2 linked regions of the Pirellula sp. SH-Sr6A genome follow. The protein of the gene in region 2 interacts with the protein of the main gene of each other region in a pairwise test. Links are inferred from orthologs where the notes say so. Each region holds a gene or a part of one and is shown on either strand. Other genes may lie near its edges. The genes, in order: aceE and nth.

Region 1 (8,392 bases), 570 kb from region 2 along the record:
CCAAGCAGCCAGCACGGAGGGTATCCAGAATACATTCAAAACGGGGGTCATCGCCTTCGACTCGCTCCTGAGAGGGTGCGGTTCCGAAAGAAATCTTTACGGTCGAGATTCCATTGTCCTCCCATCGTAAAAAGCCAGGGACCCTTCTCGCGATGGAATACCGGCCACGAAACTTCACTCAATTTGACTTCGTTCCTGTTGTAGCGAATGCGCAAAGGTTAACTGGGAGAAGCGGCTAGCATCCCAGTCCAAGGGAGACGATAATGAGGTTCTCGCTCGCCCCCCCCATTGACTCCCCTCCCGCCGGCTCCCCTCATGTTTCTTCTGCCAAACTCGCTGCTGCGATCGGTTCATCGCTTCCGTTCCAGCCTCGCCGCCGCATCTTTTCTAACGACACTTGCCACCACAACTTTCCTCCCGGCGGCCGAAAAACCGCAGTGGACGAGGCTCATGCCGGCGGGTGCGACCGCAGGCGCATCCACTCCGGTCGACGCCTCGGGTACGTTTACCTCTTGGCCGGTCCAAATCTGGTGCAGTCACCCCGGCGTGCACTGGAAATGCTTGGAAAAAGCAGGTTCTTTTGAAGTCTCCGTGAATGCCGGTGTACGTGACCAAGTCGCCTGGGTCCGCCTCTACAACGAAGCGGGAGCCACGCCAGCTAAACCGTTTTACGTTTCCCCCCGCGCGACGAAGACGGAAAAGGAGCCGAACGATCGGATCCTGGAAGTCACGGAAACATTGCACGACAACGAGGTCACCTACGGTCTGCTCGAGAAGAATGGCGATGTCGACCATTACCGACTGGCGCTCCGGGCGGGCGAACCCTTTTCCGCCACGCTCGACGCTACCCGCTCGCTTCGCTCGCCGCTCGACGCGCACCTCCAACTTCTCGACGAACGGGGCTTTGTCCTCACGGAAAATCTCGACCGATACGGCTATGATCCGGGAATTGCTTTCCAACCCAAAAAAGACGGAACCTATTATTTGCGAGTCTTCGGGTTCCCGGTCGAGCCCGATAGCACCATCTCGTTCCGCGGAGGCGCTGACTGGTGCTACCGACTGCAATGGCAACGAAGCCAGCTTCCATTCGATGCGTTCAATGCAGAAGGGATCTTGTTACCATCGGTTGCACCCGAGGGCCCATCTCCCACATCCAAGGATTCGGCCGCGACCGTCTCCCTCCCTTTGGATACCCAACGCGCGATTCTTCACAACAAAGAAACACACTTCTATCGGATTCAAAACTTAGGGGGCAAGTCGCTGGAGATCCAATTGCTCGCCCAATCCATCGGTTCGTACCTCGATGCAACGCTCACCATCACCAATAAGGAAGGAAAGCAAGTCTCGTTTCAAGATGACGACAAGACGAATCGAGATCCCAAACTGGTATGGCAAGTCCCCGATAACGAAGAGTATTGGGTGAGCGTTTCCGATTTTCATAAACTCGGTAGCGAGGACCGCGTGTACCGACTTCAAATCCGAGAACGCCTCACGAGTTTGCTTGCAACGGCTCCCGCCGAACTAAAAGAAAGCAAAGCCAATGAAGAATTCGAATGGAGCATCGCCCTCGAACGAATCAATAATTGGACAGGAGACGTCGAAGTCCTCGGAGTCGGGCTCCCTGCCGATGCAGTACTGACCAATACCCAATTCGCCGTGACCAAAGATGGTCCCAAAGCGCACGCGGTTAAAGTCAAGCTGCCGACGCCGTGGCAAGGCCCGTTTGCACTGCAATTGAAGCTGGCCGGAATCGAAACGCCAGTTACCGTCGCCGGCCCCACTCAGGCCGGCGTATGGATTTCCAACGTGGTGACTAAATAGCGAGCAGCAGTCTGCTCGGAGCTTCGAGATACGCAATAATGTCGTTCAAGAATCGGGCAGCTGTCGCACCGTCAACGAGACGGTGGTCATAGGCCAAACTCAAGGGCATCATCAATCGCGGTTTGATGGAATCGTCATCCATCACCACAGGAAGCTTGCGAGAACGACCGACAAGCAAAATCGCCACTTCCGGTACATTCACGATCGGGGTGGAATAAGTCCCACCGATCGCTCCGAGATTGCTGATCGTGAAGGTTCCACCTCGCAGATCACTCACGGCAAAGTCATTGCTACGAACTCGATTTGCGAGATCGGCTAACGCGTATGCAACGTCTGGAATCGACATCCGGTCGGCGTTCTTCAGGGTTGGAACGACCAATCCGCGGTCGCTATCCACGGCGATACCGAGGTTCACGTAGTCCTTGTAAATGATCTGCTCATTTTCCATATCGAGCGCCGCGTTGAGCGCTGGGTGGTGTTTGAGCGCCGTCGCCACAGCCTTGATCAAAAACGGCATCGTCGTGAGTTTGATCCCTCGCGAGGCGTAATCATCTTTGCTGGTTTGTCGGAACGCTTCCAGCTCGGTAACGTCGGCATCGTCAAAGTTCACCACGCGGGGAACCGACTCCCACGAGCGATGCATTTGATTAGCGATCGTCTTTCGAATCTTGGTCATTCGATCCACGCGAATCGGACCGTAGTCGTCTTGCGAGGGTGTGCCAGGCAGATTGGCCGCCGGGCTCTTCGACGCGCTCTTGGATTCACTGATTCCGGACGTAGGTGCGGGTGCCGCAGGAGCTGGTGTTCGGGCTGCTTGGCTCGCGTGGCGCACGACAGCCATCACGTCTTCACGCGTGATGCGACCTCCTTCACCTGAACCGACCACACTGGCCAAATCGACCCCCACTTCCCGTGCCAAGCGGCGGATGGCCGGACCCGCGGGAATCACGTCATCGGCGAACGGTGTTCCTTCGTTGTCAACCGCAGGGGCAGGTGCGGGAGCCGCAGCGACAGGCGCTGCAGGAACGGCGACTGGCCGAGCAGGAGCGACGGGAGCAGGACGGACGGGTTCTGGTTTCGGTGCAGCCGCTTGTTGCGGAGCTGCTGCTGGGGCGGGTGCTGCAGCCGGTTGTGGCGTTGGTGCTGCAGCAGCGGGGGCCGGGGCTTTGGCTGGAGCAGGAGCGGCTGCTCCCGATGCTTCAATGGTCGCGATAACGGTCCCGACGGGAACGCTCTCCCCTTCCTTGACCGTGATGCTCAGAATCTTGCCTGCTGCCGGCGACGGAACCGAGACAGTTGCCTTATCGGTTTCCATCTCGATGAGCGATTGTTCTTTCTTGACGACGTCACCAACGCTCACGAGGATTTCGAGAACGTCGCCAGATTCGATGCCTTCGCCAAGGGAGGGAAGCTTGATTTCCATGTCAGGATTCTGTTGAGTGAAGCGAACGAGTTTTGAAAATGTCCGAGTTCGGTTCCGAACTCCGATAGGGGAGCCGACGTTGCATGAAGCAACACGGCGCACTAAGCAAACAGGGGATTCGGTTTCTCGGGATCGAGTCCCAAATCTCGAATCGCTTGGGCAACGACCGCAGGTGCGATCTTTCCTTGTTTGCTCAATCGATACAACGCTGCAATGGTGATCGAGACCGCGTCGACTTCGAAGTGACGACGCAGAGCAGGTCGCGTTTCGCTGCGCCCCATCCCATCGCATCCAAGCACGTAGTAGTCTTGGCTGAGGTAAGGGAGCAACTGCTCACCGACTGCTCGAACGTTGTCGCTCGCGGAAATGATCGGCCCCTCGACTCCGTCCAACACCGATTGAATGTACGACTTCATCTCGGGCTGATCCGGGTGAAGCATGTTCCAGCGCTCGCAGCTTTGTGCATCGCGACGCAGCAATGTGTAACTGGTCACGCTCCAGGCATCGCTGGCGATTCCATAGTTTTCAGCCAGAATCTGTTGTGCTTCGAGCACGTGTCGCAATATGGCTCCACTACCAAACAGTTGCACCCGAGCTTTGGCCCCGTCGACTTCTTGAGATTTGAAGCGATAGATACCTTTGATAATACCGTCTTCGACACCTTCCGGCATCGCCGGCATGTCATAGTCCTCGTTGTGGACCGTGATGTAGTAAATCGCCGTCTCACCTTCTTGATAAAGTCGTCGCATACCATCGAGGACGATGACGACCGTTTCATACGCCCAAGCCGGATCGTAAGCTCGAACGGTTGGGAACGCGATCGCGTTGAGGTGGCTGTGGCCATCTTGGTGCTGCAGGCCTTCCCCGTTGAGGGTCGTCCGGCCTGCAGTTCCTCCAATAAGGAATCCCTTTGCCCGCATGTCAGCGGCTGCCCAAATCGAATCGCCGATTCGTTGGAAACCAAACATCGAGTAGTAGATGTAAAACGGAATCATATTGATCCCGTGAGCCGAATAGGCGGTGCCTGCAGCGACGAAGCTACTGATCGAGCCGCACTCGGTGATCCCTTCTTCCAGGATCTGTCCGTCCTTGGCCTCTTTGTAATAGGCGACCTGATCCGAATCGATTGGTTCGTACAGCTGCCCCGCATGGGCATAGATGCCGATTTCGCGGAACAAGCCTTCCATACCAAACGTCCGGGACTCGTCAGGCACGATGGGAACGATCTGCGACCCGATTTGCTTGTCTTTGACCAACCGACCCAACAAGCGGACGAAGCCGTTGGTTGTACTGATGGTCTTGCCTTCCAGCTGGGCACCTATGAACTTGCGATAATCCTCGAGCGAAGGGGTTTCCGTCTTCGGATGAATGGTGGGGCGGCTCGGGAGAGAACCACCCAATTGCTTGCGCCGGTCCTTGAGATATTTGATCTCATTGCTCGACTCGGGCGGCTTGTAAAACGGTGCATTCGCGACTTCCTCATCCGAAATCGGAATACCGAATCGGCTGCGGAACTCCAGAAGTTCCTTTTCGTTCATTTCTTTTCGGTTGTGAGCGATGTTCCGTCCCTCGCCCGCTTCTCCCAAACCGTAGCCCTTGATGGTCTTCGCCAAGATGACCGTGGGCTGTCCTTTGTGCTCAACGGCTGCCTTGTAGGCTGCGAAGACCTTCTCAGGATCGTGACCGCCTCGCTTCATCTTCTCCAGCCGCTCGTCGGAGTAGTTCTCGACCAGCTTGAGAAGCTCGGGATATTTCCCGAAGAAATGCTCGCGGATGTAGGATCCAGGCATACCGGTGTACTTTTGGTACTGACCGTCCACGACTTCGGTCATGCGTTGCACGAGGAGACCCGATTCGTCTTTTTGAAGCAGCGCGTCCCAATCGCTTCCCCAAACGACTTTGATCACGTTCCAGCCGGCTCCTCGGAAGACCGCTTCGAGCTCTTGCATGATCTTGCCGTTTCCGCGCACCGGACCGTCGAGCCGCTGCAGATTGCAGTTCACAACAAAGATCAAATTGTCCAGCTTTTCACGGGAAGCAAGCGTAATAGCCCCGAGGGTTTCGGGCTCATCGCATTCGCCGTCCCCAAGGAATGCCCATACTTTTTGCCCCCGCGTGTCCTTAAGACCGCGGTCGTTGAGATACTCGTTGAACCGGGCTTGGTAGATCGCCATGATCGGCCCGAGCCCCATCGAAACGGTGGGATACTCCCAAAAATCAGGCATCAACCAAGGGTGGGGGTAGCTGCTGAGGCCCCCTTCCGGTTGCAATTCGCGACGGAAGTTCTCAAGCTTCGCCTCTTCCAATCGGCCTTCGACGTACGCCCGCGAGTACATCCCTGGGGAGGCATGCCCTTGGAAATAGACGATGTCGCCGCCGTAACCGGATTCGCCCCGCCCTTTAAAGAAGTGATTGAAGGCGACTTCGTAGAGAGTAGCGGAGCTGGCAAAAGTGCTAATGTGCCCCCCTTGCCCTTTGTTTTTCGTGTTCGCGCGAACGACCATCGCCATGGCGTTCCAGCGGATGATGCTCTTGATCCGCCTTTCTAGCTCCCGGTTTCCGGGGTACGCGGGCTGCTTAGTCGCAGGAATCGTATTGATATACGGGGTCGTCGTTTCGAAAGGGATATCGACCCCTTCTGCCCGAGCCCGGTTTTCCAAAGCCTTGATCAGATAGCGAACGCGCTCCTCGCCCTTGCTTTTGCGAACATAATCCAAGGATCCGAGCCATTCGCCCGTTTCCGCTGGGTCCACATCGATAGGCGCTGCGACTTGGCCCGCCGCTGCCAACACCGAAGGGTCGACTTCTCCCAAGACTTCTGCGTCCGACATATTCCGTCTTTCTCAATGATCCAAAACGAGTTAGCAAAGGCAGTCTCCTGCCCCGCTAGGATAATTGCAAAACCTAGCATTGTCGCGAAATTGGTAACCTACGTAAAGATCCGAAAAGCTTATGGAGCTAGGTTCTCTTCAGACAGACTGCATTACAAGTGCGACTAATACTGGTTTGATTCTGTTTTTGCTCGTGCGATTTTCGCTTTCGCATCCCCCCTGCCTAAGCTGGATCCGGCGAAGCTAGCGGACTTCTGTGCCCACGGCGGCTCCACGGAGAGCACGAGACGACTGGCTGGCGACTTATTAGGGAAAATAGGCCCCGCACCACAAGACGTCTCGCCCCGATTCATTACAGTAAGACCTGCAAGAAACTCCACCCAATAAACTCCACAATGGATGAGCAGGTTCGAAGTTCGCATGGTTTGGGATTGGGAAATCGATGGTTGGATCGTCTTGGCCGGCTCTCTGGCGGCTGCCTGCGCGGCTGTTTTAGGCTCTTTCCTACTGCTGCGGCGCTTGAGCTTGCTCGGGGACGCAATCAGCCACTCCGTATTACCGGGAATCGCAGCCGCCTACCTTTTCACCGGAGAACGAGCCTCTTGGAGCATCTTCATCGGCGCTGCGATCACCGGGCTGGCGACGGTTTGGCTGATCGAATCGATCCGTCGTTTCGGAAACGTCGAGGAGTCGGCCTCCATCGGGATCGTCTTCACGTCCATGTTTGCGGTGGGGCTCGTGATGATTGTCCGTGCCGGCGACCACGTCGACCTTGACCCCTCCTGCATTCTCTACGGGAACCTGGAGACTTCGATCCTGGACACCGTGCCCACGCCCATCGGGGACATCCCGAGGGTTGTGCTCACGCTCGGGGGTGTGATGATTTTGAATCTCGCGGCGGTAGCCATTTTCTACAAGGAGTGGAAGGTGACGACTTTCGACGCCGCTTATGCGCAGTCGCAAGGTATTCCGAGCCGCTTCTTTCATTACCTTTTGGCTTCCCTCGTCGCCGTCACCTGCATCGCAGCCTTCGAAGCAGTCGGTAACATCTTGGTCATCGCCGTCTTGATCGTCCCCGCAGCGATCTCCTTCCTTTGGACCGCCCGTCTTTCCGCCATGCTGGCGTGCTCGGTTTCGGTCGCCGTTTTGATCGCCATCACCGGACACCTTGCTGCAATCTGGCTACCTCCTCTAGCGGGCCTGCGCTCGGTGAACTCGGCAGCCATGATGTCCGTCGCCGCCGGTCTATTCTTGGCAGCAACAATCTTGATCAGCCCTCGCGGCGGCTGGCTCTTTCAACGATGGCAACAGCTCGCGATCGCACGAAAAATCCTGCAAGACGACGTTCTTGCCTATCTTTATCGTTTGCAAGAACAATCGGCTGCACCGACCGTTCACCCCTCAACGAGTGCATCCACTCCCCCGATGTCGACGCAACCGTTCCATAGGAACGAGATTGCGAAGAAACTGCATGCCTCCCCTACGAGAATGGCGCAAGCTCTTCAGCAACTATCAACTCGCCATGCCATCGCGGTACGGGGTGATGAAGTCGAGCTCACGGAACAAGGATTGCGCGAAGCCCAGAACTTGGTCCGTTCCCACCGATTATGGGAGCAGTACCTCTCTATCGAAACGAACTTGCCGGACAATAAAGTCCACCCGCACGCAGAGTCCTGGGAGCACTTCACCAACTCGTCAATGCGGGGCGAATTGGACCAACGGACCGGCAACGCTCCTACCGACCCCCATGGACGTACGATCCCTCCGGAATCGTGAGATGGCTCTTGAACGTCTCTCGGTCGTGGAAGAGCACGGCTCGCTAGGGGGGGATTGAGAATGGAATAGTGGTCGAGCGTGCAGACGCTGTCGAGGACGACAGCTAGACAGAGAACACCAGCTCGACGTCGAACGGCTCGTCCTCGACCGTTCTGCATCGCCTTGTGGCTCCTAACAACTCAGCAGCGCAACCGGTTTTGCTTTCTGGCTTTCGAGACGTGGTCTGGCGTGCACAAGCTGTCGAGGACGACAGCTAGACAGGGAATACAGCTTACAAGCCGAACGGCTCGTCCTCGACCGTTCTGGATCGCCTTGTGGCTCCTAACAACTCAGCAGCCTAACCGGTTTTGTTTGCTGGCTTTTGGAATAGCGATCTAGCATGCAGAAGCTGTCGAGGACGACAGCTAGACAGGGGACGACAGCTACACGTCGAACGGCTCGTCCTCGACCGTTCTGCATCGCCTTGCGGCTTCTAACAGCTCAGCAGCGCAACCGGTTTTGCTTTCTGGCTTTCGAGACGTGGTCGGGCGTGCACAAGCTG
Region 2 (7,835 bases):
GCGGACCTCCCGGTATGGGAGAGGGGGGCTTTTCTGGCCGTTGGGGCTCACGAGATGGGCGGGATTCGGGGCGTGATTTCGGTCGCGATGGTGGCCGGGAAGGCTTCGGAGGCGGAGGTTTTGATCCTTCGATGTTCTTGGGGCGGATGGACCGAAACGGGAACGGCATGATCGATTCCGATGAGATGGAGGGGCCTGCTCGGTTCATGTTGGAACGCATGGCGAGGAGCAATCCTAAAATTGACTTGTCCAAACCGATTCCCCTGTCGGTCATCACCGAGGGGTTTCAGCAAATGCGAGGTGGCAGCTCCAGCAGTTCGTCCTCGAGCGATGAAGTGGCGAGTGGACCAGCGGTCTTGGTGCCGGGCTTTGGCGTCAAGATCGAGCGACCTCCGGTTCCCGGTTTTGGAATGAACGCCAATGCCTTGAGCATCCGGGTGGAAGAACAGGATTTGCGCGATGCCGACGAACGGATCCAACGCTACGATCGAAATCGGGATTCCGTCTTGGACGAAGCGGAGTTGCGAGACGGCCGGTGGTCCGATTCTCCGATGCAGTACGACAAAAATGGAGACGGAAAGCTGACCCGCGATGAATTGGCCGTTCGTTATGCCAAGCGTCGCATGGAGTCGTCAGGTTCCCCCAGCAGCAGCGGAGATAGCCGCGATTCACGCGACAGCCGGAGCGACCGCGATCGTCAAGGTTACGGAGACCGCGGTCAAGAAGAGAAGAAAGAGATTGCCAATCCGTTCGAGAAGATCGCCAGCTATAGACTGACTGATCGCGATGGCAAGCCAAAGCGACCTGCGGGGTTGCCAGAATGGTTTGCACGGTATGACGTTAACAGTGATAACCAAGTTGCGATGGACGAGTTCGTGAAGCGTCCGTCTGCAGAGGCGATTGAGGATTACGCACGGTTCGATACGAACTTGGACGGTTTCATCACGGCGCGCGAATGTTTGGCCGCTCATAAGAATGGTTTCATTCCTGGATCCAGCAGTGGCAGCGGGAGCAGTTCTTCCTCGAGTAGCGGTAGCAGCGGTGCAACCGCTAGTTCGGAAGGCCCAGGCAGCTCTGGAGCACCAGGCAGCTCGGGTGGATCCTCGACTCCGGGTGGAGCGGCGGGTAGTGCTAGCGGTGGTGCAGGTGCATCGCAGAGCAATAGTGCCGTTTCGCAACGGACCCGAGAGTGGATGGCAGGGCGTGTGACGAAGTACGATAAGAACCAAGATGGGAAATTGGACATCGACGAGTACAAGGTCTACAACTCGTCAGGAGACTTCACCAAGGCAGACACGAACCAAGATGGATTTGCGGATGTCGATGAATTGGCTATCGAGCGCAGCCGACGGTAGCATGGGGTAGTTCGAAACGAGTGACATAGCACGATGCTACGCAAGGACCGCGCGAAAACGGTATTGGAACGTCTTGGTGAGTTGTACCCCGAGACCTCGATTCCGCTGGACCATTCCAATCCGTATACGCTCCTGGTCGCGGTATTGCTCAGCGCCCAGTGCACCGACAAGATGGTCAATCGGGTAACACCGAGCTTGTGGAAGCTCGCTGATAACCCTTGGGACATGAGTCGAAGATCGGTCGAGGAGATCCGAGCGATCATCCAGCCGTGCGGATTGAGCCCGCAGAAATCGAAAGCGATTCGGGAGCTCTCGCAGATCCTGGTCGAAAAATACGAAGGGGCGGTTCCCGAGTCCTTCGAGTTGCTGGAAGAGTTGCCCGGTGTGGGGCACAAAACCGCGTCCGTGGTGATGAGCCAAGGTTTCGGGCACCCCGCCTTCCCGGTCGATACGCATATTCATCGATTGGCCCAGCGGTGGGGCCTTACCGATGGCAGATCGGTGGAGCAGACCGAGCGAGATTTGAAAAAACTCTTTCCGCAGGAGTCGTGGAATCAACTTCATTTGCAGATCATTTTCTATGGACGCGAGCATTGCACGGCCCGCGGGTGCAATGGAACGGTTTGCGGGATTTGCAAAGAACTCTACCCAAATCGAAAGAAACCTGTAGCGACCCGAAAGTAGTTCACCAAGCGATCGATCATGCCCACTACACGCCCGCCATGGACCCGGTCCATTCGTCCCTTTTTCGATCTCCTCTTTCCGCGTTATTGCACACTTTGCGATCGGCTGATCCTCGATTCCTGGAACGAGTCCCTTTGTGAGGGATGTTGGCAGGAGCTCTCGCCGGATCCCAATCGTTGCCAGCGATGTTGCGCCCCCGTTTCGAAGAGCAAGGCGATTTCTCCTAAGAGCTGTTCACTCTGCAAACGAGAATGGAAATTCGGGCGCGTCTATTGCTTGTGCACGTATCGCAATCAAGCGGCTAAGATCGCGAGACGGATGAAGACGCCCAAATACGAGCCATTGACCAAAGAGGTCGCAAATCGAATGGGAGATTGGTTTCTTTCGACGGAGCCTACCCCTCGATACGATCTTCTCGTTTCTATCCCTCAGTATTGGATGAAGCGGTGGCGAGACCGATACAACCAGTCCGATGTTCTTGCGAAGGTGCTTTCGAAAAAGATTGCGATCCCCTATGCCGAGGGGGCGTTGGTCCGAACGCGATGGACCGAGAAGCAAGGAACCAAGACGATTGAAGAACGATTGCGCGCGGTATTGGGTTCGATCTCCCACGATCGCAAAACCTCTGTGCAAGATCGAACGATATTGATCGTCGATGATATTTTGACCAGTGGTGCGACCGCCAATGAGGCTGCTAAGGCTTTGATCAATGCAGGTGCGAAGAAAGTCGATGTGATCGTGTTTGCCCGCGGCGCGAGCAGTTCAACCGCTGGGGGCTAGGGGTGGTCCGGGTCTATATTCGGCGCGACTATCTGCTAGTTGGTTTAGGTTGCTGACTGGTTTAGGCGTCGCCGAGGAGTTGCGCCAAGGCATCCTCCAAGCGCCGGGCTCGAAAGGGGAAATGCATTTGCTCCAATCGTTGAGGCACCGCTCGGGTGCTAGCAAGTAACAAGGCATCGGCCATTTCTCCGAGCGCGATGCGGAGCGCCGGGGCAGGTGCGGGAAACCAAGCCGGCCGCGATAGGGCTCGAGCGAGAGTGCGGGTGAATTCTCGATTCGTGGTGCCGTGCGGAGATGCGAAATTGAAGGGGCCAGATGCGTCGGGGCAGGCAGCGAGGAACAGGAATGCCGCAACCGCATCATCGAGGTGGATCCAGCTCCAGGATTGGTGGCCGTTCCCGATCCTTCCCCCGAGTCCCCAGCGGAGCAGCGGAAGCATCTTGGCAAGTGCGCCTTGATGGGGATGGAGCACCATGGCCAATCTTCCGATCGCGACGCGGCCCCCGGACGATTCAAAGGTCCTGGCCGCGGCTTCCCAGTCCTTGGCGACTTGCCCGAGAAAGTCGTCGGCGGGGGGGGATGATTCGAGGCACTCCCTATCCCCGCAATCGCCATAGATTCCCACCCCCGATGCGCAGACCAATGCTTTGGGAGGGGAAGATAGATCCGTCAGGGACTTGACCAAGGCATGGGTTCCGTCGATGCGGCTTGATCGGATCTTTCGTTTCGTTTCTTCGGTCCATCTTCGTTCTGCGATCCCAAAGCCGCCGAGGTGAACCACAGCGTCCAGATCCTGCATGGCATCAAGTCGGTTGAATCCCGATTGCCGGTCCCAAACAACCGATTCTCCTATGTTGCCACTCTCGTTGGAAGCGGATTGAGATTCAGGTCGGATGATCCGAACCACGCGATGTCCTAGGACCGATGCGAGTGCGGCGAGTCGAGATCCGATCATCCCGCTGGAACCGGTTATCGCGATACGGAGGGAACGTCCCGATACCCAAGGGGCCAAGAAATCGTGCAGTTCCAAATCGCGCCGCGTTGTCTCATGTCGATAAACAAACATGCGCCGCAGCATGCTGCGGACCATGGGAAGGGCGATGTTCGAAAGTGGTGCCCAAGGAAGATCAAAGCGAATGCGATCTCGAAGTCGGGATCGTTCCTCGTCGACCGCTTCGATGAGGTGGTCGTGTTGCCAGAAGGCGAATGGGCCGCTGATTTGTGTATCTTGAAAGGAGCGAGGGGCATCCAAGTTCGTGTGCCGCGCGAGCCACTTGAGCCGAAGAGGTCCCAGGCGTTGTTGCAGGACGACTTCTGCACCGACATCGATCGACGCCCCGCGTCGAAGGATGGTGATTCGTTCCCAAGGCGGAATAAGGCGATCGATGGCGCCTGGATTCGCATGGTACCCAAAGAGTTGTTCAGGCGAGGCAGGAAACTCGGAGGACCATTCGAAGGAGTGGGACACGGTGACGTTCTCTAGCCGACGGATTCGGGAAGAATCGACAAATCGGTCATGCCGCGAAGCTTATCGAGAGCACGCTTCTCCAATTGTCGGATCCGTTCTTTGGAAACCCCTAATTTATCCGCCAGCCGCTGAAGCGTTTGGACTTTGCGGTGTCCACCGAGAGAGAATCTGGCCCGGATGATGAACTTCTCACGGCGATCCAAGTGATCGAGCATGAGAGCCAAGCGCGAGCGAAGCTCGTTCCAGCGGTTTTCGCTCATGGAGGAGGATTTTTGTTCGTCGCTGAAGTCGATGCCGTTTTCGTCGATGCTGGCGATGTTCCGCTGACGTTCCTTTTGCTTCTCCATGACGCGGCGGTAGGTATTTCGTCGCACGACTTGGGTGGCGTAGGTACTGAAGCGGAATCCCATGGCGACATCAAACTTGTCGACCGCTCGGATTAGCGCGACGATACCATCGCTCAGCAGATCGTCGAACACGTTTTGGGTGTTGACGAATTTCTTGACGATCGAGATGACCAGTCGCATGTTGGATTTGACGATGCAGTCCCGGTGCCAGTCGGCGGCCCGCATCAATCCGTCGATACGGCGGATGAGCCAATCATCGGGCTTGTTCAAATCGAGCTTCGACTTCAGCTGGTTCGCTCGGAAGCGAAGGTAGTTCATCCGGTTGAAGAGAGCCTTTTCCTCCAGCGGTGTGAGGAGTTTGGTTTCGCACAAGCGGGCCAGATAGGAGGGGAGATCGGGAATCTTGGAAGCCTTGACGCTGCCCGAGGGTTCACCGGTGCTGAAGAGGAGGTCACCCAAGATCTCCCCTTCGGCCGACGAGTCCGAGAAGGAGGGGTTTCCGATGAAGGCGATCTCCGTCGCCGCCAGTCTCTTCGCTTCGGCGCGAAGGGCCGTATCGGCGATAGGCAGGGGCATGGAGAGCTGAACGAAGTGGAGGAAATCGGCTTCCACGGCGTTGCGTCGAAATGTTCTCGCCATTTTGGGTTTGTTCTCGGTGGAAGGCTTCGCCACCCTATCGCTGGACAACTCCAGGCTTGGAATGTCGAGATTGGTGACTTTTCGTTTTCTGGTTTTTGCAACTGCGACCGTCATCGTCATGCTCCCACTACTCTTTCGAAATTGATTTTCGTCCACATCGATACGTCGCTGAACGTTTTTTGTTCGATTCGGATTGGGAATCGTTCACTGAACCGTTCAAATCGTTCATATGGAACCTTTATACGGACGGAATGCGGCGGGAGCAAGAAAGTCTAGGCGGAATTCGGTAAATAAATTGCCTGGTAAATTTGCGTTTTTTGGCTGAAATCTTGAATCCGACTTGCCGATCGGTCTATACTCCTGAAAACGTTCACTTTGAATGATTTCGACACTTAAGAACGATTTGGTTGAGCGGTGGAAGAGAGCTTTACCCCCAAACAGGTAGCCCACGCCTTGCAGGTGAGCGAATCCTCGGTGAAGAGGTGGTGCGATCGGGGTTTGATCCGAACGGACCGGACGATGGGGGGGCACCGTCGGATTCCTTTGGAGAATCTGATGGAGTTTCTCGAGTCGACGAATCGTCGGCTGATCGACCCGGTCGCAATCGGGTTGGCGGGTGCGGCGGCGACGCCGGACGTGGCCGAGCGATCGAGCTTGGATTCCTCGCAATTTGCGGGTATGCGAGAGGAATTTGAGAGATCGATTCTCGCGGGGAACGAGGGGGATGCGAGGCGGATACTCAGTACCTGGTATGCTCGCAACGGCGGGATTGTGTCGGTCGCGGACGATTTGATCGCACCGGTATTTCGGTCGGTTGGGGAGCTATGGGAGTGCGGCGACCTCGAGGTGTATCAAGAGAGGCGCGGGTGTGAGATCTGCATCCGATTGATTCACGAGTTGCGGCGGTTGTTGGCGGAGCCTTCCCCGAACGCACCCTTGGCGATGGGTGGGACAGCGTCGGGGGATCAGTATCAGATTCCGACCCAGTTGATCGATATGACCTTTCGCGAGGCGGGTTGGCGTTCGGTGAATCTGGGGTGTGATTTGCCCTTTGCCAGTCTTTTGTCGGCGGCTCGGAAGCACATGCCGAAAATCTTTTGGTTGAGTGTTTCTTATGTGCCGGACGAGGCAAAGTTCATTGCGGACTGTGAGCAATTTGCCAAGCAGTTGCCCAAGGGGGTCTTGTTCACGGTGGGGGGAGCCGCGCTTTATGAAGGGCTTCGAAAGAGAATGACCTTCAGTTCCTACAGCGACAACATGCAGCAGCTCGCGTACTTGGCGAGGACGATCAAGGCGGGGCTTCCGCCCACGAGCACCCAGATCTGAATTGGCTTAGGAAAAGTTTAGGCGGACCGGTTACACTAGGTGCAGTTTTGTTGGTGGAGGAAGGCTCCGGGGGACAGTTTCTCTGGGGCTCTTTCTTGTATCAGCGACGTTGGTACGCCTCTTTAACGCTTGCAGGGTCACGGCTATTTTGAGTCCGAAACAAAGTCCGCTCGACTTGACCGCAGTCATCAAGACGCCGGAGAACATTCAGTTTGAGTATCGCTTAGCGGGTCCTTTTCGGCGCTTCCCTGCTTTGTTGATCGACTGGGTGGTTCGGATGTTGATGATCGCCGCGGGATACATTGCGATCTTGGTGGCATCGTCGACGTTTCTTTCCGTGACCGGGCAGTCGATTCTTCAGGACTTTGCGATTCTCATCGCGATGGTGGTCGATTTCTTGCTCCTTTGGTTTTACGGGACTTTTTTCGAGAGCTATTGGAACGGTCAGACGCCGGGCAAGTGGGCTTGTCGCATCCGCGTCATTTCGGTGGATGGGCGCCCCGTGAATGCATTCCAAGCAACGATTCGCAATTTGTTGCGTCCGGCCGACTTTGCTCCGATGGTATCGCTGGAGGTTTTTTCGAGCGAGTTCCCACCGGCGTATATCCTCCCGACGTTTCTTTGTTCGTTGGTTTGTATGGTGTTGACCAAGCGTTTTCAGCGATTGGGAGATTTGGCGGCGGGGACGATGGTGGTCGTCAACGAGCGGTCTTGGGTGCCCACGAATATCAAGCTGGAGGATGCGCGGATCCCGAGTTTGGCCGAGTACATTCCCCCCGGCTTCCGTCCCAGTTCGACGTTGGCCAAAGCGCTCGCGCTCTATGCGGAGAGGCGGGCTCGTCTTCCTGCGGGACGTCGCCAAGAGTTGGCTGCTTACCTCGCCAAGCCCTTGATACACCGGTTTGGGTTTCGCGAGGACACCAGTTCGGACTTGTTGCTATGCGCTCTGTACTATCGAGAGTTTGTGAGCAAGGAGGCGTTTCGTCCCCAAGGGGGCCGGCCTGTCTCCGGTGTTCCGGTGGGAGCTTCTCCGCTCGTCAGTTCCTCCGGCATGGCCCCTCCAGTGCCATCGCTGGTGCCTTCGGCGCCGTCGTTGGGGCCGTCCATGTCGACGCCGGCCCTGATGGCATCAAGTTCTGGGACGTCAGGTTCTGGGACCTCCACGCCGGTTACGGCGAAGGTGATCGCTCCTCCCCCCTTGCCTCCGGTTTCCTCATGACGAGGCGAGAGATGGAC

What was found.
Region 1: the proteins of nth (region 2) and aceE interact in binary tests that used the Escherichia coli proteins (3 or more experiments, as listed by UniProt). The link is inferred for Pirellula sp. SH-Sr6A from one-to-one orthologs.

What each region holds. Positions count from the first base shown.
Region 1 is NZ_CP011272.1:4,105,700-4,114,091, reverse strand. Bases 3,146-6,418 are described here. They hold aceE (pyruvate dehydrogenase (acetyl-transferring), homodimeric type), read right to left. Parts: upstream 6,076-6,418; coding sequence 3,346-6,075; downstream 3,146-3,345. Other genes in these bases: VN12_RS15650 (2-oxo acid dehydrogenase subunit E2), read right to left, coding at 3,146-3,244. In the rest of the region: VN12_RS15660 (M48 family metalloprotease), read right to left, coding at 1-51; VN12_RS15655 (PPC domain-containing protein), read left to right, coding at 316-1,821; more of VN12_RS15650, read right to left, coding at 1,814-3,145; VN12_RS15640 (metal ABC transporter permease), read left to right, coding at 6,475-7,851. UniProt on the Escherichia coli protein: Component of the pyruvate dehydrogenase (PDH) complex, that catalyzes the overall conversion of pyruvate to acetyl-CoA and CO(2).
Region 2 is NZ_CP011272.1:3,533,266-3,541,100, forward strand. What follows is about bases 498-3,213. They hold nth (endonuclease III), read left to right. Parts: upstream 498-1,388; coding sequence 1,389-2,039; downstream 2,040-3,213. Other genes in these bases: VN12_RS13670 (hypothetical protein), read left to right, coding at 498-1,355; VN12_RS13680 (ComF family protein), read left to right, coding at 2,058-2,819; VN12_RS13685 (TIGR01777 family oxidoreductase), read right to left, coding at 2,881-3,213. Also shown: more of VN12_RS13670, read left to right, coding at 1-497; more of VN12_RS13685, read right to left, coding at 3,214-4,287; VN12_RS13690 (sigma-70 family RNA polymerase sigma factor), read right to left, coding at 4,299-5,387; VN12_RS13695 (helix-turn-helix domain-containing protein), read left to right, coding at 5,688-6,599; VN12_RS13700 (RDD family protein), read left to right, coding at 6,748-7,818. UniProt on the Escherichia coli protein: DNA repair enzyme that has both DNA N-glycosylase activity and AP-lyase activity. The DNA N-glycosylase activity releases various damaged pyrimidines from DNA by cleaving the N-glycosidic bond, leaving an AP (apurinic/apyrimidinic) site.